2 regions of the Streptomyces sp. BBFR102 genome follow, and region 2 is predicted to be linked to the other one. Evidence: riboswitches for the same ligand, from Rfam matches in the RefSeq annotation. Region 2 holds a riboswitch; the other holds the start of a gene.
What was found. A riboswitch is a leader RNA that binds a small molecule or an ion and turns the genes downstream of it on or off. The one in region 2 is predicted to bind glycine.
Positions count from the first base shown of each region.

Region 1: another riboswitch for glycine. It lies ahead of gcvP (aminomethyl-transferring glycine dehydrogenase); the one in region 2 lies ahead of gcvT (glycine cleavage system aminomethyltransferase GcvT).

Region 1 covers NZ_CP195757.1:406,519-416,919, forward strand. The annotation lists partial or broken gene ACSLIC_RS01895 (VWA domain-containing protein) at 1-605, shown strand, start outside; gene ACSLIC_RS01900 (glutamate-cysteine ligase family protein) at 653-2,173, opposite strand; gene ACSLIC_RS01905 (hypothetical protein) at 2,765-3,355, shown strand; gene ACSLIC_RS01910 (DUF5999 family protein) at 3,644-3,850, shown strand; gene gcvP (aminomethyl-transferring glycine dehydrogenase) at 3,966-6,851, opposite strand; glycine riboswitch at 7,028-7,125, opposite strand; gene ACSLIC_RS01920 (PRC-barrel domain-containing protein) at 7,242-7,613, shown strand; gene ACSLIC_RS01925 (DNA polymerase IV) at 7,618-8,973, opposite strand; gene ACSLIC_RS01930 (MerR family transcriptional regulator) at 9,031-9,666, opposite strand; gene ACSLIC_RS01935 (bifunctional nuclease family protein) at 9,818-10,294, opposite strand; gene ftsR (transcriptional regulator FtsR) at 10,358-10,401, opposite strand, start outside.
Region 2 covers NZ_CP195757.1:4,457,821-4,468,221, forward strand. The annotation lists gene ACSLIC_RS19875 (AMP-binding protein) at 1-536, shown strand, start outside; gene ACSLIC_RS19880 (hypothetical protein) at 892-1,059, shown strand; gene ACSLIC_RS19885 (acyl carrier protein) at 1,300-1,614, shown strand; gene ACSLIC_RS19890 (cytochrome P450) at 1,611-2,861, shown strand; gene ACSLIC_RS19895 (thioesterase II family protein) at 2,858-3,607, shown strand; gene ACSLIC_RS19900 (L-serine ammonia-lyase) at 3,906-5,288, opposite strand; gene glyA (serine hydroxymethyltransferase) at 5,452-6,723, opposite strand; gene gcvH (glycine cleavage system protein GcvH) at 6,743-7,120, opposite strand; gene gcvT (glycine cleavage system aminomethyltransferase GcvT) at 7,251-8,375, opposite strand; glycine riboswitch at 8,415-8,534, opposite strand; glycine riboswitch at 8,535-8,639, opposite strand; gene ACSLIC_RS19920 (AAA family ATPase) at 8,875-9,600, shown strand; gene ACSLIC_RS19925 (enhanced serine sensitivity protein SseB) at 9,682-10,401, shown strand, end outside.

The DNA of each region.
Region 1 (10,401 bases), 4.1 Mb from region 2:
TGGACTCCTCGGATTCGATGGCGCAGCCGGTGCCGGGCCGCGACCGGTCCCGGATGGACGTCACCAAGGCGTCGCTGCTCCAGGCGCTCTCCCAGTTCACCCCGGACGACGAGATCGGCCTGTGGGAGTTCGCCACCCGCCTCGACGGCGACAAGGACTACCGCAAGCTGGTCGAGACCCGCCGACTCGGCGACCGGAACGAGGAGGGCAAGGCCCACCGCGAACGCCTCACCGCCGCCTTCGGCGCCCTCACACCCGTCCCGGACGGCGCGACGGGGCTCCACGACACCACGCTCGCCACCTACCGCGCGGCGCAGGACAGCCATGTCAGCGGGAAGTTCAACGCCCTGGTGATCCTCACCGACGGGGTCGACGAGGACCCGGGGTCGATTTCCCGCAGCTCCCTCGTCGCCGAGCTGGAGGAGCTGCGCGATCCGGACCGGCTCGTCCCGGTGATCGCGCTCGCGGTCGGCCCGGCCGCCGACGAGGAGGAGGTCAAGGAGATCGCCGAGACCACCGGCGGCTCCGGCCACCAGGTCGACGACCCGGCGCAGATCCACGCCGTGATCCTCAAGGCGATCATGGGGTCGGGCAGCGCCGTCTGACCGTCGCCGCCCGACCCCGTGCCCCGTCCTGTCCCGCCCGGCCGGACTCAGACCGGCCGGGCGGTCGCGTCGGTGACCCCGACCGGCCAGGTGTGCACCGGCTCTCCGGCGTGCATCAGGTCGCTGTAGCGGCGCACCATCGCGGCGAGCGCCGGGTGCCGCTCCATCCCGCTCTCCCGTGCCCGGTGGTACGTGGCCGCCTGCCAGACGGCGCCGTTGGTCCGCCGGCGGCAGCGCGCCTCGATGACACCGAGGTAGCGGTCACGGTCGGCCGGGTCGACGCCCCAGGCGTCCAGCCCGGCGGAGGCGAGCGGCAGCAGCTCCTCCAGGACGAGGGTGGCCGCGTCGGTCTCGGCCGTGCCGGTGTACTTGCCGCGCCGGGGCCAGGTGAGCCGGGCGTCCATCCCGTACCGGCAGGCGGCGTCGAAGTTGGCCTCGGCCGCCTCGAAGGGGAGCTTCGTCCAGACCGGGGTGCGGCTCTCGGCGAGGGCGCGGACCAGCCCGTAGTAGAAGGCGGCGTTGGCCACCACGTCGACGACGGTGGGGCCGGCGGGCAGAACGCGGTTCTCGACCCGCAGGTGGGGCACGCCGTCAGCGACACCGTAGACGGGCCGGTTCCAGCGGTAGACGGTGCCGTTGTGCAGGATCATCTCCGCGAGGGCGGGGGCCCGGCCCGCCTCCAGGGCGGCCTCGGGGTCCTCGTCGGCGCAGATCGGCAGCAGTCCGGGGAAGTAGCGCAGGTTCTCCTCGAAGAGTTCGCGGGCGCTGGAGATCCACCGCTCACCGAACCAGGTGCGCGGACGTACGCCCTGGACCTGCAGTTCCACCGGACGGGTGTCGATCGCCTGGAGGAACAGGGGCACCCGCGACTCGCGCCACAGCTCCTTGCCGAAGAGGAACGGTGAGTTGGCGCCGAGCGCGATCTGCACGGCGGCGACGGCCTGCGCGGCGTTCCACACGGCGGCGAACCGGTCGGGGGTCACCTGGAGGTGGAGCTGCACGGAGGTGCAGGCGGCCTCCGGGGCGATCGACGAGGCGGTGTAGCGCAGCCGCTCGACCCCCTCGATGTCGAGCGGGAATTCCTCGCCCCGGGCGGCGATGATCTCATCGTTGAGAAGGCGGTAGCGGTCGACGTCGGTGAGATTGGCGGAGACCAGATCGTCGCGGGTGAGGGTCGGCAGAATTCCGATCATGACGATCCCGGCGCCCAGCTCCCCGGCTTTACGGTCTGCATACCCGAGGCCGATGCGCAACTCCTCGGCCAGCCGGTCCAGTACACGATCACCCAATCGGTGGGGGGCGATATTCACTTCGAGATTGAACATTCCCAGCTCGGTCTGAAAATCGCGGCTGGCGATCCGCTCCAGAACTTGCTGGTTCAGCATTCGCGGGAGGCCGTCGGAGCCCGCGAGATTGAGTTCGATCTCCAGACCCAGGAGGTTCTTCGGGCGGTCGAAGCGCTTCTCGTCCAGCATCCGCTCCAGCACCCGCTGACACTGCTGAAGTTTGCGCCGGAACGCATGCCGATCCGCCAGATCGAACGATCCCGCCTCGACCTTCTCACCCATCGTCGCCCTCCCCGGGGTACTGGTCCCCGGCTGCCGCCCAGGGCTGGTCCACGAAAGATGATGCCCAGGCAATGCGATCCATAACGCCCCGCGGCAGCCCGCCGCGCGCTAGGCTCGATCCCGACCGAGGCACTGGGCACATTCACGCGGCAAGCTGCGGGCGAATGCCCTCCAGCATCGCGACACCTGTTCGGCCCTGGCCCGCCGCCCACTCGGCCCGCAGGTCCGCGAGCGCGCGGTGAAATCCCCGGCGGGAACAGGCCGACCGCCTGCGGGATGAATATCCAGGTCACAGGCGTGCCGTCCCGAGAAAATCCGGATGAACCCCTCATTATGGCGACCGAATACCGCCTTGCCCGCAATTCTGAGCACCGGTAGGCGAAGCGCCGATGGAACACACGTCGTATAAACTCCGCGAACGAGGCAGTGAATTGGTGACCGCCAGGACCTGTCCGGCGGATCATCGCGGCCTCACGCACCGGTCTACCGGAGGGGACCGAAGGTCCCTGCCCCGCCCCTTCGCTCTGAGCTGACAGCGTCGTCCGCGCCTGCCCTGATGTCCCCTGCCTGCCCGACGAGAGGCGACCCATCATGCCGCTGCACTTCTCCCCGGCTCCCGCGCCCGCCGAGCGCAGCGTCCTCGCCGCCCTCGGTTCCCCGACGGCCGTCCGCGAGGCCCGCACCTCCGCGCTCCGCGCGGCGACCGGCCCCACCAGCCCGGAGCTCCCGCTGCCGGTCCACGTCATGGACCGCTCCACCTTGGAGAGCGACTCACCGACCCGGCTGGCCGGCTGGCGGTTCCTGATCCGCAGCGGCGAGCGGGCCGTGGCCGCCGCCGACACCCGCCTCACTCCGGACGGCTGGGCCTTCTCGCACTTCTTCGAGGGCCCGTACGTCACCGCCACCGAGGCGGCTTTGCGCCAGGCCGACGACCTCGCCGCCCCGCACCAGCCGCGCCTGCTGTCGGTCCCGGGGCTGTACATGCTGACGCTCTGGCTGCACGGCGACCCGGCGGCCGACGCCGGCCGGGGTGGCCCGCTCGCCACCGACCTGCTGGTCCCGATCGCTCCGGCCCCGCCCGGCATCGCCGCCCACCGGCCCTACCCGGCGTCCGAGCTGCTGCCGGTGCTGACCCGCCGTCTCTCCCCCGGCCAGTTGCCCGGCCCGCTGCTGCCGGCCTGACCGCCCGGGGCGCGGGGACGTCGCACGCCCCCTCCTCGCGCCCGGGGCGCACCACCCTCTTGTGGGCTAGTCCGATGTGACCACTTCCAACCACCCGAATCGACAGGGCAGTTGACATGAACCGCCCGCACGGGTGACGCGTCCTCCCCCAGTGAGGAGCGCTGCCGCGAAATGCCTGCGGATTCAGCGCCACGGGGCAACACTGGGACGACCGATCAGACGGGGGCGGTCATGAAGAACACGTCGAGCCGCAGGACAGCAACCACATCGCAGGGAAAGAACCCACCCATGTGCCAGCACCAGCCTCTCTGCCCCACCGCCGACTCCGCCGACCGGGAGGCCGCCCGCCTCGTGGCGCACCGCCCCGAACAGGGCTGGAGCCTGCTGTGCAACGGCGTCGTCCTCTTCGAGGACACCGGCGAGCTGCTGCCCGACGGGCAGATCGTCGCACCCCACCGGCCGCTGCTCCCGGGCCGGGTGGCCACGGCGGCGTGAGCGAGGGCGCGCGGCGGCCAGGCGCCGCGCGAGGGGAAACGGCAGGGCCGGCTCGGAGACGCATCCGAACCGGCCCTCACATGTCTGCGCCCTCCCCGCGGGCAAGGCTCGCGGCTCAGTCCTCGTACGCGTCCAGCGGCGGGCAGGAGCAGACCAGGTTGCGGTCGCCGTACGCCTGGTCGATTCGGCGAACCGGCGGCCAGTACTTGTCGGCCGCGCGGACACCGGACGGGAAGACGGCCTCCTCACGGGTGTAGGGGTGGTCCCAGTCGCCGGTGAGGGTGCGGGCGGTGTGCGGGGCGTTGCGCAGCGGGTTGTCCTCGGCGGGCCAGACGCCGGTGGCCACCTGCTCGATCTCGGCACGGATGGCGATCATCGCCTCGCAGAAACGGTCGAGTTCGGCGAGGTTCTCACTCTCGGTCGGCTCGATCATCAGCGTCCCGGCGACCGGGAACGACATGGTCGGCGCGTGGAAGCCGTAGTCGACCAGCCGCTTGGCGACGTCGTCGACGCTGACGCCGGTCGCCTTGGTGAGCGGGCGCAGGTCGATGATGCACTCGTGGGCGACGAGTCCGCCGGGGCCGGTGTAGAGCACCGGGAAGTGCGGCTCCAGCCGCTTGGCGATGTAGTTGGCGCCGAGGACCGCGACCTGGGTGGCGCGCTTGAGCCCCTCGCCGCCCATCAGCCGGACGTACGACCAGGAGATCGGGAGTATGCCCGCAGAGCCCCACGGGGCGGCCGAGACCGGCCCGACACCGGTGGCGGGTCCGGCGGCGGGCTGGAGCGGGTGGTTGGGCAGGTGGGGCGCCAGGTGCTCGCGGACACCGACCGGGCCCACGCCGGGGCCGCCGCCGCCGTGCGGGATGCAGAAGGTCTTGTGCAGGTTGAGGTGGGAGACGTCGCCGCCGAACCGACCGGGCTTGGCGAGGCCGACCAGCGCGTTGAGGTTGGCGCCGTCGACGTACACCTGGCCGCCGGCGTCGTGGACCGCGGCGCAGATGTCGGCGACGTGCTCCTCGAAGACACCGTGAGTCGACGGGTAGGTGATCATGAGCACGGCGAGCTGGTCGCGGTGCTGCTCGATCTTGGCCCGCAGGTCCTCGATCTCGATCTCGCCGTCGTCGGAGGTCTTGACGACGACGACCTTCATGCCGGCCATCACGGCGCTGGCGGCGTTGGTGCCGTGGGCCGAGGAGGGGATCAGGCAGACGGTGCGGTCCAGGTCGCCGTTGGCCCGGTGGTAGCCGCGGACGGCGAGCAGCCCGGCCAGCTCGCCCTGCGAGCCGGCGTTGGGCTGGAGGGAGACCTTGTCGTACCCGGTGACCTCGGCCAGGCGCTCCTCCAGCTCGCGGATGAGCGTGAGGTAGCCCTGCGCCTGTCCGGCGGGGGCGAAGGGGTGCAGCGCGCCGAACTCCGGCCAGGTGACCGGCTCCATCTCGGTGGTCGCGTTCAGCTTCATCGTGCACGAGCCGAGCGGGATCATGCCCCGGTCCAGCGCGTAGTCCCGGTCGGCCAGCCGCCGCAGGTAGCGCAGCATGGCGGTCTCGGAGCGGTACTGGTGGAAGACCGGGTGGGTCAGGTACGCGTCCTCGCGGAGCAGCGCCCCGGGCAGCGCGTCCGGTGCGGACGCGTCCAGCTGCTCAAGGTCGGCGCTGACGCCGAAGGACTCCCAGACCGCGGCGAGCTGGACGCGGGTGGTGGTCTCGTCGCAGGCGACCGAGACGTGGTCGGCATCGACCTGGCGGAGGTTGATGCCCCGCTCGCGGGCGGCGGACGCGACCTCGGCGGCGCGGCCGGGCACCCGCGCCGTCACGGTGTCGAAGAAGGAGTCCTCGGTGACCTCGACCCCGCCCCGGCGCAGCCCCTCGGCGAGGAGCGCCGCGAAGCGGTGGGTGCGCCCGGCGATGCCGCGCAGCCCGTCGGGCCCGTGGTAGACCGCGTACATCCCGGCCATCACGGCGAGCAGCACCTGCGCGGTGCAGATGTTGCTGGTGGCCTTCTCCCGGCGGATGTGCTGCTCGCGGGTCTGGAGGGCGAGCCGGTAGGCACGGTCGCCGTCGGCGTCGACCGAGACGCCGACCAGGCGGCCGGGGAGGCTGCGGGCGAACTTCTCGCGGACCGCCATGTATCCGGCGTGCGGGCCGCCGAAACCCATCGGGACGCCGAAGCGCTGAGTGGTGCCGACGGCGATGTCCGCGCCGAGCTGTCCGGGCGGGGTCAGCAGAGTCAGGGCGAGCAGGTCGGCGGCGACGGTGACGACGGCGCCCAGTTCGTGCGCGGCGTCGATCACCGGCTTGAGGTCGCGGACGGCCCCGGAGGCACCGGGGTACTGGAGGAGGACGCCGAAGACGCCGCGCTCGGCCACCTCGGCGGGGATGCCTCCGGCAAGGTCGGCGACGACCACCTCGACGCCGGTCGGCTCGGCGCGCGTCTCGATCACCGCGATGGTCTGGGGGAAGGTGTCGGCGTCGATGAGGAAGACGCCCTGCTTGACCTTGCCGACCCGGCGCGAGAGCGCCATCGCCTCGGCGGCGGCGGTGCCCTCGTCGAGCAGGGAGGCACCGGAGGTGGGCAGACCGGTGAGGTCGGCGACCGTGGTCTGGAAGTTCAGCAGCGCCTCCAGCCGGCCCTGCGAGATCTCCGGCTGGTAGGGCGTGTACGCCGTGTACCAGGCCGGGTTCTCCATGACGTTGCGCAGGATGACCGGCGGGGTGAAGGTGCCGTAGTAGCCGAGGCCGATCATGGAGTCGACGACCTGGTTGCGGTCGGCCAGACCGCGCAGTTCGGCGAGGACCTCCGCCTCGGAGCGGCCCTCGGGCAGGTCCAGCGCCTCGGCGCTCTTGATCACGTCGGGGACGGCGGCGGCGGTGAGTTCGTCCAGCGAGCCGTACCCCACCTGCGCGAGCATCTTGGCGCGGTCACCGGCGTCGGGCCCGATGTGCCGCTGTTCGAACGGGACGCCCTGTTCGAGGCGGGAGAGCGGGATGCGGTTGGCGGTCATGCGGAGGCCTCCTGGTCGACGCGACCTGCGAGGGGCACCCGCCGCGGGTGCCCTTACGGCCTCCCCCTCTGTCATCCGGACCTGAGAGCTTCACCGGCGCGGGCACCGGTTTTCACCGTCGGTGAGGCCGGGGCGCGCACAGAGCGTCCGCCTCCCGTCCTGCTTTCCAGAGTGACCTCGTCCGTGCGGTACGGGGGCCTGAGAGATTCCGGGGAGGATTTGCTCCTTCGGCGCCTCCGCGTTGATCGCCGGAGGACTCTCCCGCACGGGGTCGACAGCCATGGTCAGCCTACCAGCGGGAACCATGCCGGGTCCCCCGAGTGGCCGAGCGGCAGGATGTGCCCTTTCGTAGGAGGGACGGATGTGCTGCGATGCCCCCGGGAGGGTTCCGTGCAGAGCGATATCGATCCCCGCAGCCTGATCGGACGCAAGGCGTTCGACCGCCACGGCACCAAAGTAGGCACGGTCGACGAGGTCTATCTGGACGACGCGACCGGCGTCCCCGAGTGGGCCGCCGTCCGCACCGGCCTCTTCAGCCGCGACGCCTTCGTCCCCCTGGAACCGAGCGAGCTGGTCGACGGCGGGCTGCGCATCCCCTTCGAACGCGCCCTCATCCGCGAGGCCCCCGACTTCGGCGTGGGCCGCCACCTCTCCCCGGAGCAGGAGCTCCAGCTCTACCACCACTACGGCCTGGACGTCGGCGCCCCCGAACCGCCCCCGGACCGCGACTTCGGCCGCATCGCGGGCACGGAGGACAGCTGACCGCTCACTCCTCGCCGGCCTCCTCCACCAAGGGCAGCGGGGCCGAGGGGCTGAGCTCCGGGTCGTCCGTGCGGAACGTACGGACCCGGCCCGGGGCCGAGGTCGGGGTCTCGAACCGGACCGTCACACGCCCCACGCCGCTCCCCTGGACCCAGCCGTGGCCGTACGTGGTGTGGACGACGTCATGGCCGGCGGGCCAGCGCCGCTCCTGCGGCACGGTCGGCGCGACCGGAAGCACGGGCTCGGCCTCGGCCCCCTCGGGGGCCTCCCCCTGCTCCCCGGAAACCGCCGCGGCCTGGGCGAACAGGTCCTCCTGCGTGTAGTCGGCGAGGCCGCTCACACCGACGCCGAGGAGCCGGACCCCGCCGGTGGTGTCCACCCCCTCCAGGAGCCGCGCGGCGGCCTCCCGGACGACAGCGGGGTCGTCGGTGGGGCCGCGCAGGGTCTCCGAGCGGGTCAGCGTCGAGAAGTCGTACCGGCGGACCTTGAGGACCACCGTGCGCCCGGAACGGCCCGCCTCGCGCAACCGCCTCGTGCACCGCTCCGCCAGCCGCGCGACCTCGCCCCGCACCCGGACCCGGTCGTGGATGTCCAGGTCGTAGGTGTCCTCCACGGAGACGGACTTGCCCTCCCGCTCCGAGACCACGGGCCGCTCGTCGAGGGCGAGGGCCATGGCGTACAGCCCGGTGCCGTGCGCTCGGCCGAGCAGCCGGACCAGTTCGTCCTGGCCGGCCTGGGCGATCTCGTCGACGGTGGTGATGCCCGCGCGGCGCAGGTGGTCACCGGTGGCGGGGCCGACCCCGGGCAGCACCCGGACCGGGAGCGGCGCCAGCAGTTCGCGCTCCGTTCCCGGTTCGATGAGGACCAGACCGTCCGGTTTGGCGCGCTCGGAGCCGATCTTGGCGAGCATCTTCGACACGGCGAGCCCGACCGAACCGCTCAGTCCGGTGACCCTCCTGATGTCCGCCCGCAACCGCTCCCCCACCTCGCGGGCCGAGGAACTGCCGAAGGCGGCCCCGCCCGCCTCCAGGTCGACGAATGCCTCGTCGAGGCTGAGGGGCTCCACCAGCGGGGAGAGCTGGCGCAGCAGCCCCATGACCTGGTTGCTGACGTCGCGGTAGAGGGTGAAGCGGGGGGTGAGGTAAGCGGCGTGCGGGGCGAGCCGACGCGCCTGCGCGGTGGGCATCGCCGAGTGGACGCCGAACCGCCGCGCCTCGTACGAGGCGGTCGCCACCACCCCGCGCGGCCCGAGCCCGCCGACCACCACCGCCTTTCCGCGCAGACTCGGCTTGGCGGCCTGCTCCGCCGAGGCGTAGAAGGCATCCATGTCGAGATGGAGGATCGTGGGCGCGGATCTCACGTCCTTGATGCTGCCCTACGCCACCGACAACGGCGGCGGGGCGGCCCGCGGAACGGTTCACACCGCCCGGTTGCGCCGCCGGGCCAGCTCGTCGGCGGGGTGGTGGCGGAGCACCGTCTCCCCGGTGTCCACCCGCTCCCCGTGGAGCTGGGCGAGGGCGCTCTCCACGTCCGCCCAGACCACGCCCACGGCGATGCCGAAGATGCCCTGGCCGCCCTGGAGGAGGTCGACGACCTCGTCGGGCGAGGTGCACTGGTAGACGGTGGCGCCGTCGCTCATCAGCGTCATCCGCTCCAGGTCGCGGAAGCCGCCGTCCCGCAGGTGCTGGATGGTGGTGCGGATGTTCTGGAGGGAGACCCCGGTGTCGAGGAACCGCTTGACGATCTTGAGAACGACCACGTCGCGGAAGCTGTAGAGCCGCTGCGCCCCGCCCCCGTGCGGCGGCCGCACGCTCGGCTCGACCAGGCCGGTGCGGGCCCAGTAGTCCAACTGGCGGTAGGTGATCCCGGCCGCGGCGCAGGCGGTGGGACCCCGGTATCCGATGTCGTCCCCGGCCCTCTCCACGCTGCCGGCGACGGCCTCGACCGGCCGCCCCTGCCGTGTCGCCGACCTGCCGTGAAGCGGGTACAGACCGTGCTCGCGGGGGCTGAGCCCCGGAGCACCCCCCGTCGTACCGTCGCCGCTCATGCTCACGCCGACCCTCCGTCCTTGACCTGCTTGTCGACGGTAGGCAGTCGCCCGGGGTGCGTCAACGATCGCCGCGCTCGCCACGCCGGGTGATATTCCCCCCAAGGGTGGTTTACCGTGTCCCACTTCCGGGAACCGGGCGCCGAACCGGCCGACGCTACTGGCTGTTGTTGGTGCCGAAGTCCTCCGGCGAGATCTGGTCGAGGAACTCGCGGAACTTCTCCACCTCGTCCTCCTGCTCGTCCGGGATGGCGACCCCCGCGTCGTCGAGTACCCCGTCACTGCCGTAGATCGGCGTGCCGGTGCGCAGCGCGAGCGCTATGGCGTCGGACGGACGGGCACTCACCTCGACGCCGCTGGCGAAGACCAGCTCCGCGTAGAAGACCCCTTCGCGCAGGTCGGTGATGCGCACTTCGGTCAGCTCCTGCCCAACAGCCTCCAGGACGTCCTTGAAAAGGTCGTGCGTCAGCGGCCTGGCAGGGGCCATCCCCTGCTGGGCAAACGCGATGGCGGTCGCCTCACCCGGTCCGATCCAGATGGGGAGGTAGCGGTCGCCTCCCACTTCGCGCAGGAGCACGATCGGCTGGTTGGAGGGCATTTCGACCCGGACACCTACGACGTCGAGCTCGTTCACACAGCAACCCTAGGACGTGCCCGGCGGGTTTGGGTAGTCGGGCTCCCTCTGGATCACTCCGGATCAGGGCAGACGTACTCCGAGAGCGGTCTGGAAGAGCGCCGAGT
Region 2 (10,401 bases):
TGGACGGACGGCTGCGCCCGTTCACGGCCGGTGAGACCCGGGAGCTGGTCATCGCGGGGAACTGCGTCGGGGTCGGGTACGCCGGTGACGACGTGCTCACCGCCAAGAAGTTCAGGGAGGTCGAACACCGGGACGGCCGCATGCGGCGCTGCTATTTCAGCGGAGACCTGGTCACGTTCGACGGCGCCGACTTCCACTTCGTCTCCCGGCTCGACGACCAGCTCAAGGTGAACGGCTACCGGGTCGAGCCGGGGGAGGTGGAGTCCGTGATCGGCCAGGTCGCCGGTGTCCGCCGGGCCGCGGTCGTCGGGGTCAAGGTCGCCGCGTCCACGCAGCTGGCGGCGTACTACACGCGGGCGTCCGGCGCGGAGGTCGATCGCGACGACCTGATCCGTTCGTGTACCTCCGGTCTGCCCCGGTTCATGGTCCCCCGGCACTTCGTCGAACTGGAGGAGCTCCCGTCGACGCGGAACGGGAAGATCGACCGGGCCGAACTCCGGGAGATGTTCCAGGAGCCTTCGGCGAGGCGGGGCTGAGACGTATCCGTCCGGGCTGTCGTGACCGGCGTCCGCCGACGGCTGAAGGCGGCTCCCGGCACTGAGAACGCGTTCGGGTACGGCTTCGGCCCACGCGCCGCCGGCACCCGCGGTGGCGGGGGGCCGGGCAGTCCTGGCGGGACGTATGGCCATCTTTGAGGCCCCGCGGCCGTTTCGTTCACCCCCCGCTTTGGTGTCAGGGCACTTGGTGAACGGCTTTGTCCGTGGATTCCGGAACAGGCCCCCGCCATCCTGGAACAGCGGGAAGGAAACCACCGGGCCATATCGGCCGGAACCTTTCCGGCACTCCGCACTCCGCACTCCGCACTCTGAATTCTGAATTCTGGGAGAAACGATGAAGTCTGCCGGCGTTTTCCTGGCCACTGCTCTCCTCGCGCTGATGAGCGGCACCGTCGCGGGCGCCGCCACTGCCGCCGGCGAGACCGGCGGCACCGGAATCCTGGTGACGGCCTCCGCCGTGTCCGACGGTGACAGCGGCTGGGGTCGTTCCACGGGAAGGTGAGCAAGGGACCACCGGAAGCTGGCCGAAAGACAGTGACCGGTGAAGAGGGGTACTGCGAGCGCATGGCCCCGGACTTCTCCGGCAGGCCGACGTCCGCGCGGCCGGGGCGCCGAAGCCGGCGCCGCGATTTCGGCCGCTCGGTGACCCCGCGCGTCCCCTTTGCTGGTGACGCTCCATCACATCCGGATGCACAGGGCCGAACGGGAGCTCTCGTGCGGTGCAGGAAGGAAACACTTGACCATGGAATCGGCGCCGCGGGCGATCCACCCGCGAGGCGGACAGGACGAGACCGCACCACAGCATGACGCGCCGGCGGGCGGCCCGGTGCCGCTGGTGGACGAGATCGCTGCGCTCTGGGGGGAACTGCTCAACCGCCCCGAGGTCGGGCCGGAAGACGACTTCTTCGCCGTCGGCGGCAACTCGCTGACCGGCATCAAGGTCATCGAACGGGTGGCACGCGACTACGGCGTCCGGCTCTCCGTCCGCGACTTCTACCTGGCGCAGACCCCGGCCCGCGTCGCCGGGCTGATCGAGCGGGGGAGGTCCAGCACATGAGACTGACGCCGGGCCCTCCGCGCGACGTCGACCTCGACACCGTCGACCTCTTCAACCTCGACCTCTACGGCACGGGCGACCCGCACTCCGTCTGGGACGTGATGCGCGCCGAGGCACCCTTGCACCACCAGGTCCTGCCCGACGGACGCGAGTTCTGGTCGGTCACCCGCTACGAGGACGTGTGCCGCGTCCTGGGCGACCACCGCGAGTTCACCTCCGAACGCGGCACCGTGCCCACCCACCTGGGCCAGGACGACGTCGCCGCCGGTGTGCTGCTCACCTCCACCGACCCGCCCCGGCACACCGAGGTCCGCAGGCCGCTGGGCTCCAGGCTCACCGCCCGCGCGGTCAGGTCCTGGGAGGATTCCATCCGTCGGTCGGTGACCCGTTTCCTGGAGCCGGCTCTGGACGGCGAGGTGTTCGACCTGGCCGAGAAGGCCCTGCTCCTCCCGGCGATCGTCACCGGCCCGCTGCTGGGCATCCCCGAGAAGGACTGGGAGGAACTCGTCCGGCTCACCGCCATGGTGGCGGCCCCCTCGGACCCGCACTTCCAGCTCGGCAGCGAGGCCGCCACCCTGGCGATCTCCCACCACGAACTCGTCGGATACGTCACCGAGTGGGTCAAGGAGCGCCGCCGCTCCGGAGCCGAGGACGACAGCCTGCTCCATCACCTGATGAGCGTGCGGCCCGGAGGGGCGCCGCTGAGCGACCAGGAGATCGCCCTCGACGGCTACAGCATCCTGCTGGGTGCCAACGTGACGACCCCGCACACCGTCTCGGGCACGGTGCAGGCCCTCATCGAGCGGCCCGAACAGTACGGCAAGGCCCAGGCCGACCCGGACCTGATCCCCAACCTGGTCGAGGAGGGGCTGCGCTGGACCTCGGCCGCCTGCAACTTCATGCGCTACGCCACGGCCGACGTCCCCGTCGCGGGCGGCGTCATACCGGCCGGTGCGGCGGTCGTCGCGTGGATCGGCTCGGCCAACCGGGACGCCGCCCTGTTCGCCGCCCCGCACACCTTCGACATCACCCGCCCCAACGCCAAGCGGCAGATCGCCTTCGGATTCGGCCCGCACTTCTGCATCGGCGCCCCGCTGGCCCGCCTGACCCTGCGCGTCTTCTTCGAGGAACTCCTTCACCGGTTCGACTCCCTCGACCCGGCCGGCGAACCGGAGCACCTGCACTCCTACTTCATCGCCGGTATGACCCACCTGCCCATCACCGCCCAGAAACGGCACACTCCATGACGTCCGGACCCGACCCCGCCTCCCCGTGGTTCGTCCGGCCGCCTGCCGCCGGAGCGTCCGCCCGCCTCTTCTGCTTCCCCTTCGCCGGCTCCGGCGCCTCCGCGTTCGGCGCCTGGCCCGCCACGGCAGGCGGCGCCGAGATCTGCCCGGTGCAGTTCCCCGGCCGCGAGAACCGCCTCGCCCACCCCCACTACGCCAGTTACGAGAACCTCGCCGAGCAGCTCGTCGAGGCCCTCACTCCGCTGCTGGACACACCGTTCGCGTTCTTCGGGCACTGCGCGGGCGCCCTGCCCGCCTACGAGAGTGTGCTGAGACTGGCCGCCGCCGGCCTGCCCGTCCCCCAACGCCTCTTCGTGTCCGGTCAACCCGCCCCGCACGAGGCCGCCCGAGACCGGATGCTCACCCTGGGCGAGGACGAACTGCGCGCCGAACTCGTCACGTTCCTGCGCGGCCGGGGCATCCGTCCCCGCCCCGACATGATCGACATGGGCATGTCCGTGCTGCTCCGCGACCACGCTGCCGCCGGAGCCTACCGGCGCACCGAACCCGCCCGTATCGACTGCCCGATCACCGTCCTGCACTGGAGCGAGGACACCGATGTGAGTCTGGCGGACCTCCAGGGCTGGCGCCGCTACGCCGACTCGGTCGAGATCAGGGTCGTCGAGGGCGGCCACTACGACTTCATGGACGCGCCCGCCCGGCTCCTCACGTCCCTCGCCGCCGGTCGGTGGGCTGGTCTTTCGTGACGACCGGTCCGCCCGAGCGGCGATGCCCGTGTCAGCGATCCGCGCCGGAACGCGCGGCATGGGCGACTTCAGCACAGGTACGCCGGGCGTGCCCGCCCGGCCCCGTCCGCTTCCGACGACGCTCCGACCACGTCTCGGATCGCTCGAACTGGTATGCGGCCTCACTCCTGGGACCGCCCGGCGGCCATTCCAGGCCTTGGCTGCCGCAGCCCGGAGACCCCAGGGGCTTGCGCCGTGTGGCCGGAGAAGGCCCTGACAGCGCTGAAAGATACGAACGCACTGGTCAGGGCCTGTTCCCCTAGCACTCGATGATGTTCACCGCCAGCCCGCCCCGGGCCGTCTCCTTGTACTTGACGGACATGTCGGCGCCGGTCTCCTTCATGGTCTTGATGACCTTGTCCAGGGAGACCTTGTGGGAGCCGTCGCCGCGCAGGGCCATGCGGGCGGCGGTGACGGCCTTGACCGCGGCCATGCCGTTCCGCTCGATGCAGGGGATCTGGACCAGGCCGCCGACCGGGTCGCAGGTCAGGCCGAGGTTGTGCTCCATGCCGATCTCGGCGGCGTTCTCCACCTGCTCGGGCGTGCCGCCGAGGACCTCGGCCAGTGCGCCGGCCGCCATCGAGCAGGCGGAGCCGACCTCGCCCTGGCAGCCGACCTCGGCGCCGGAGATCGAGGCGTTCTCCTTGAAGAGCATGCCGATGGCGCCGGCCGCGAGCAGGAAGCGCACCACGGCGTCCTCCTTCTCGGCCTCGCTGGCGGAACCGGCGGCGAAGTTCACGTAGTAGTGCAGGACGGCGGGGATGATCCCGGCGGCGCCGTTGGTCGGGGCGGTCACCACGCGGCCGCCCGCCGCGTTCTCCTCGTTGACGGCCATCGCGTAGAGGGTGATCCACTCCATGGCCAGCGCCGCCGGGTCGCCCTCGGCGCGCAGCTGGCGGGCGGTGTGGGCGGCGCGGCGGCGGACCTTCAGGCCCCCGGGCAGCAGCCCCTCGCGGGTCATGCCCCGGCTGACGCAGGCTCGCATGACCTCCCAGATCTCCAGCAGCCCGGCACGGATCTGGGCCTCGGAGCGCCACGCCTTCTCGTTCTCCAGCATCAGCGCGGAGATCGACAGGCCGGTGTCGCCGGCCAGCCGCAGCAGCTCGTCGCCGGTGCGGAAGGGGTGGGTCAGCACGGTGTCGTCCAGCTTGATGCGGTCCTCGCCGACCGCGTCCTCGTCCACCACGAAGCCGCCGCCGACCGAGTAGTACGTCTTCTCCAGCAGCGTCGCACCGGTGTGGTCGAAGGCCCACAGGGTCATGCCGTTGGCGTGGTACGGCAGGGCGCGGCGCCGGTGCAGGACCAGTTCCTCGTCGGCGTCGAAGGTGATCTCGTGGACGCCCAGCACGTTCAGGCGGCCGGTGGCGCGGATCTGGGCGATCCGGTCGTCGGCCCGCTCCACGTCGACCGTGCGGGGAGACTCGCCCTCCAGGCCGAGCAGGACGGCCTTGGGCGTGCCGTGGCCGTGCCCGGTGGCCCCGAGCGAGCCGAACAGCTCGGCACGGAGCGAGGTGGTGTGGACGAGCAGGCCCTCGTTCTTGAGGCGGCGGGCGAACATCCGCGCGGCCCGCATCGGGCCGACCGTGTGCGAGCTGGACGGGCCGATGCCGACCGAGAACAGGTCGAAGACCGAGATGGCCACAGGAACTCCTAGCGGGGGGCGGACGGCGCTGTCCGCCGAAGGGGAGGGGGCACGGGGCTGCGGGACCCCGGGCGCGACGGAGGGTGCGGGCCGGCGAAAGCGGACCCACACCCTCCAGTGTGCGCGGTGCGACGCCGCCGGGGGGTGCCCGGCGGCGTCCGGGCTACTTCAGCCCGGTGTACAGCGGGTGCTTCTCGGCGAGGGCGGTGACCCGCGCCTTCAGCGCCTCGGCCTCGTAACTGGGCTTGAGGGCCTCGGCGATGATGTCGGCGACCTCGGCGAAGTCCTCGGCCTGGAAGCCGCGGGTGGCCAGTGCCGGCGTGCCGATGCGCAGGCCCGAGGTGACCATCGGGGGCCGCGGGTCGTTCGGGACGGCGTTGCGGTTGACGGTGATGCCGACCTCGTGGAGGCGGTCCTCCGCCTGCTGGCCGTCCAGCTCGCTCCCGCGCAGGTCGACCAGGACCAGGTGGACGTCGGTGCCGCCGGAGAGGACCGAGACGCCGTGGTCGGTGACGTCGGGCTGGACCAGGCGCTCGGCGAGGATGCGGGCACCCTCGACGGTGCGCCGCTGGCGCTCCGTGAACTCCTCGGAGGCCGCGACCTTGAACGCGACCGCCTTGGCGGCCACCACGTGCTCCAGCGGACCGCCCTGCTGGCCGGGGAAGACCGCGGAGTTGATCTTCTTGGCCAGCTCGGCGGTGGAGAGGATGACGCCGCCGCGGGGGCCGCCGAGCGTCTTGTGCGTGGTGGTGGTGACGACGTGCGCGTGCGGCACCGGCGAGGGGTGCAGCCCGGCCGCGACCAGACCGGCGAAGTGCGCCATGTCCACCATCAGGTACGCGCCGACCTCGTCCGCGATCCGGCGGAAGGCGGCGAAGTCCAGCTGGCGCGGGTAGGCCGACCAGCCGGCCACGATCAGCTTCGGGCGGGACTCCTTGGCGAGCCGCTCGACCTCGGCCATGTCGACCTGGCCGCTCTCGGAGTCGACGTGGTAGGCGACCACGTTGTAGAGCTTGCCGGAGAAGTTGATCTTCATGCCGTGGGTCAGGTGGCCGCCGTGGGCCAGGTCCAGGCCCATGATCGTGTCGCCCGGCTTCAGCAGCGCGAACATCGCGGCGGCGTTGGCCTGCGCACCGGAGTGCGGCTGGACGTTGGCCGCCTCGGCGCCGAACAGCTCCTTGACGCGGTCGATCGCGATCTTCTCGATCACGTCGACGTGCTCACAGCCGCCGTAGTAGCGGCGGCCCGGGTAGCCCTCGGCGTACTTGTTGGTGAGGACGGAGCCCTGCGCCTCCATGACGGCGACCGGAGCGAAGTTCTCCGAGGCGATCATCTCGAGGGTGGACTGCTGACGGAGCAGCTCGGCGTCGACGGCGGCGGCGACGTCCGGGTCGAGCTCGTGGAGGGGGGTGTTCAGAAGCGACTTCGAAGACATCACAGTCCCTGGGGTGGTCTCAGTTGCCGGAGAACTCGGTGTACGCGTCGGCCGAGAGCAGATCGTCCGGCTCCTCGGTGACGCGCACCTTGAACAGCCAGCCGCCCTCGAAGGGGGCGGTGTTCACCAGCGACGGGTCGTTCACGACGTCCTCGTTGATCTCGGTGACCTCACCGGAGACGGGGGAGTACAGGTCGCTGACCGACTTGGTCGACTCCAGTTCGCCGCAGGTCTCGCCCGCGGTGACCGTGGAGCCGACGTCCGGGAGCTGGGCGTAGACGACGTCACCGAGCGCGCCTGCCGCGTACTCCGTGATGCCGATCGTCGACACGCCGTTCTCGGCGGCCGACAGCCACTCGTGCTCCTTGCTGTAGCGCAGCTGCTGGGGGTTGCTCATGGGGTGAATTCTCCTGTACGCGGGGGTGTGCTGGTGAACGGAGGGTCTCGCGATCCGGGACGGACCGGGTGCGTCGCGTCACGTTGGGGCCCGGCGCCCGGCCGGGGCCGCCTCGGACGCGGGACGCGCGCTACTTCCGGCGCTTGTAGAAGGGCAGCGCCACGACCTCGTACGGCTCGTGGCTGCCCCGGATGTCGACGCCGACGCCGGACGTGCCGGGTGCCGCGTGGGCCGCGTCGACGTACGCCATGGCGATGGGCTTGCCCAGGGTGGGGGAGGGGGCGCCCGAGGTGACCAGGCCGATCACCTGGCCGTCCGCGACCACCGGGTAGCCCGCGCGCGGCACGCGGCGGCCCTCTGCGACCAGGCCGACCAGGACGCGCGGCGGGTGTTCGGCGGCCCTCTCGGCCGCCTTCTCCAGGGCGGCGCGGCCCACGAAGTCGCCCTCCTTCTCGAACTTCACCACCCGGCCGAGCCCGGCGTCGAAGGGGGTGAGCGCCTGCGTCAGCTCGTGCCCGTACAGCGGCATGCCCGCCTCCAGGCGCAGCGTGTCGCGGCAGGAGAGCCCGCACGGCACCAGGCCCGCGTCGGCCCCGGCGGCGGTCAGCGCCTGCCAGAGGGCCACCGCGTCGCCGGGCGCCACGAACAGCTCGAAGCCGTCCTCACCGGTGTAGCCGGTGCGCGCGATCAGCGCCTCGACCCCGGCCACGGTGCCGGGCAGCCCCGCGTAGTACTTCAGCCCGTCCAGCTCCGCGTCGGTGACCGAGGCGAGGACGGCCTGGGAGGCCGGGCCCTGAACGGCGAGCAGCGCGTACGCGTCGCGGTCGTCGCGGACCTCGACGTCGAAGGAGCCCGCCCGCCCGGTCAGCGCGTCCAGCACGGCCTGGGCGTTGCCCGCGTTGGCGACGACCATGAACTCGGGGGCCTCGACGGTACCGAGCCGGTAGACGATCAGGTCGTCGAGGATGCCGCCGTCCTCCTGGCAGATCATCGTGTAGCGGGCCCGGCCGGGGCCGATCGTGGCGATGTTGCCGACCAGGGCGTAGGCGAGGAAGCGGGTGGCGTCCGGGCCCAGCACGGTGATCTCGCCCATGTGGGAGAGGTCGAAGAGCCCGGCGCGGGTGCGCACCGCCTGGTGCTCGTCGCGCTCGCTGCCGTACCGCAGCGGCATGTCCCAGCCGGCGAAGTCGGTCATCGTGGCCCCGAGCGCACGGTGCGTGGCGTCGAGTGCGGTCGTACGGGGGGTCTGGCTCATATCCGGGCGCTCCCAGGGCATGACGGCGAGGGGGATCGATCCTCCCCATCTGTCATCGAAACCTGAGAGGTTCGCCGCGGCCACCCCGACGAGCGGCCGGGGCGGCCATGACTTGCACCTTGGGTGGGACCGACGGAACGGCCCGCTTTTCAGATGTGCCTCGCCCGCGCGGTACGGGGCCTGAGAGATTCAAGGGAGGGACTTGCTCCTTCGGCGTCCTGACCTGGGCTTCGAGGCCCAGCAGAACTCTCCCGCGCGGATTCAAGCGGCCGGTATGCAGTTCGCGCCCATCATTGCACGCACCCCGGCCCGGCAGCACCCCTCCCCGTGGGCGACGCGAGCGGCGGCTTCCGGCCAACCCCGGCCCGCCCGCACCACCCGGCGGAACCAACCGGCCCCGTCCGGCGTGACCGCCAGAGAACCGCCCGCGGCGGCGACGGGACCGGTAATCGGCTTGCGCCGCATTACCTTCTCTTTACACTCGGGGGAGATGACGCACGTGACCGCACGGGGGGAGCCGACCACGGTGCAGAGCAGCAGCGGCCGGGCGGTGTCCGCGCCGCCCCACACTCAAGGCGGGCCCACCCCGCCCGCCGTCGGCATGGCCCTGTCCGCCCTGCCCGCCCAGCCGGGTACCCGGCAGATTCCGGCCACCGTCCGTGACCTGCGGGGCCCCGGCGACCGCCCCGCCCCCGACACCCTCACCTTCGGCCAGGGCGACCTCGTCGTCGTCTCCGGCCTGCCCGGCAGCGGCAAGTCCACCCTGATCCGCCGCACCGTCCGCGCCGCCCGCGCCGACTCCCAGGACACCCGCGAGCAGTGGGAGGCCCGCCTCCCCGCCGCCCTGCCCTACGCCCTGTACCGCCCCCTCGCCCGCCTCGCCCACTACGCCGCCCTGCGCCGCCTGCTCCGCTCGGGCCGAAGCGTCGTGGTCCACGACTGCGGCACCCAGCGCTGGGTGCGCCACTGGCTCGCCCGGCAGGCCCGCCGCCGCGACCGCACCCTGCACCTGGTCCTCCTCGATGTCGATCCGGACACCGCCCTGGACGGCCAGCGGACCCGGGGCCGAGGGGTCAGCCGGTACGCCTTCCTGCGCCACCGCCGCGCCGTGGCCCGCCTCCTCGCCGCCCTCGACGCCGGCACCCCGCCACCGGGCTGCGGCTCCGCCGTCCTCCTCGACCGCGCCGCCGCCGACCGGCTGCGTACGCTCACCTTCCGTGCGTGAGCCGACTCCCGCTCCCCAACGGGCCCCGACGCGGGTAGGGTCGGGGCGCAGGCGAGGTATGTGTGATCAGGCGGTGAGCAGATGAGCGTCCCGGCCCAGGCCCCCCACGGGCTCTACGGCGGATGGCCCGGCAACGAACTGGAAGAGGCTCTGGCGGCGTCCCTCGGCGCCGAGTCGGCCGGCGGACGGCTGGTCGAGGTCCTCGGCCGCAGCAGTGTCTGGGTCCCGCTCCCCAACGGCGGCGGCCCCGAGAGCGGTTCCCTGGACCTGCCGACGCTGGACATCGACGGCGCCGCGTACGTCCCGGTGTTCAGCTCCGAGCAGCAGTTCCGCTCCTGCGTCGGCGGCCACCTGGCCTTCGCCGTCGCCCCCGCCACCGAGTTCGCCCGCGGCCTGCCCCCGCAGCTGGGCATCGCGGTCAACCCGGGCGGCACGGTGGGCGTCCCGCTGCCCCCGCTCGCCGTGGCCGAGCTGTGCCGCACCGGCCGCTCCCCGCTGGACGGGCCGGCCACCGGCGGCCGGGTGCGCACCTACGAGCCCGACTGGCAGGAGGACCCGGTGGACTTCCTCGGCGTCGCCGCCGGGGAGTTCGAGGAGTCCGGCGTGGTCGCCACCGCCCGCCGCTGCCTGGCCAGCGTCGAGGGCGAGGACCCGGTCCTGTTCATCGGCGTCGCGCTGAACCGCCGCGACGACGACGCGGCACAGCGCGCCATGGACGCCCTCGGCCGCGCCCTGGGCCGCACCCCGGTGCCCTGGCCGGTCAACCTCGTCCTGCTGGACGCCACCGACGACCTGGTGGCC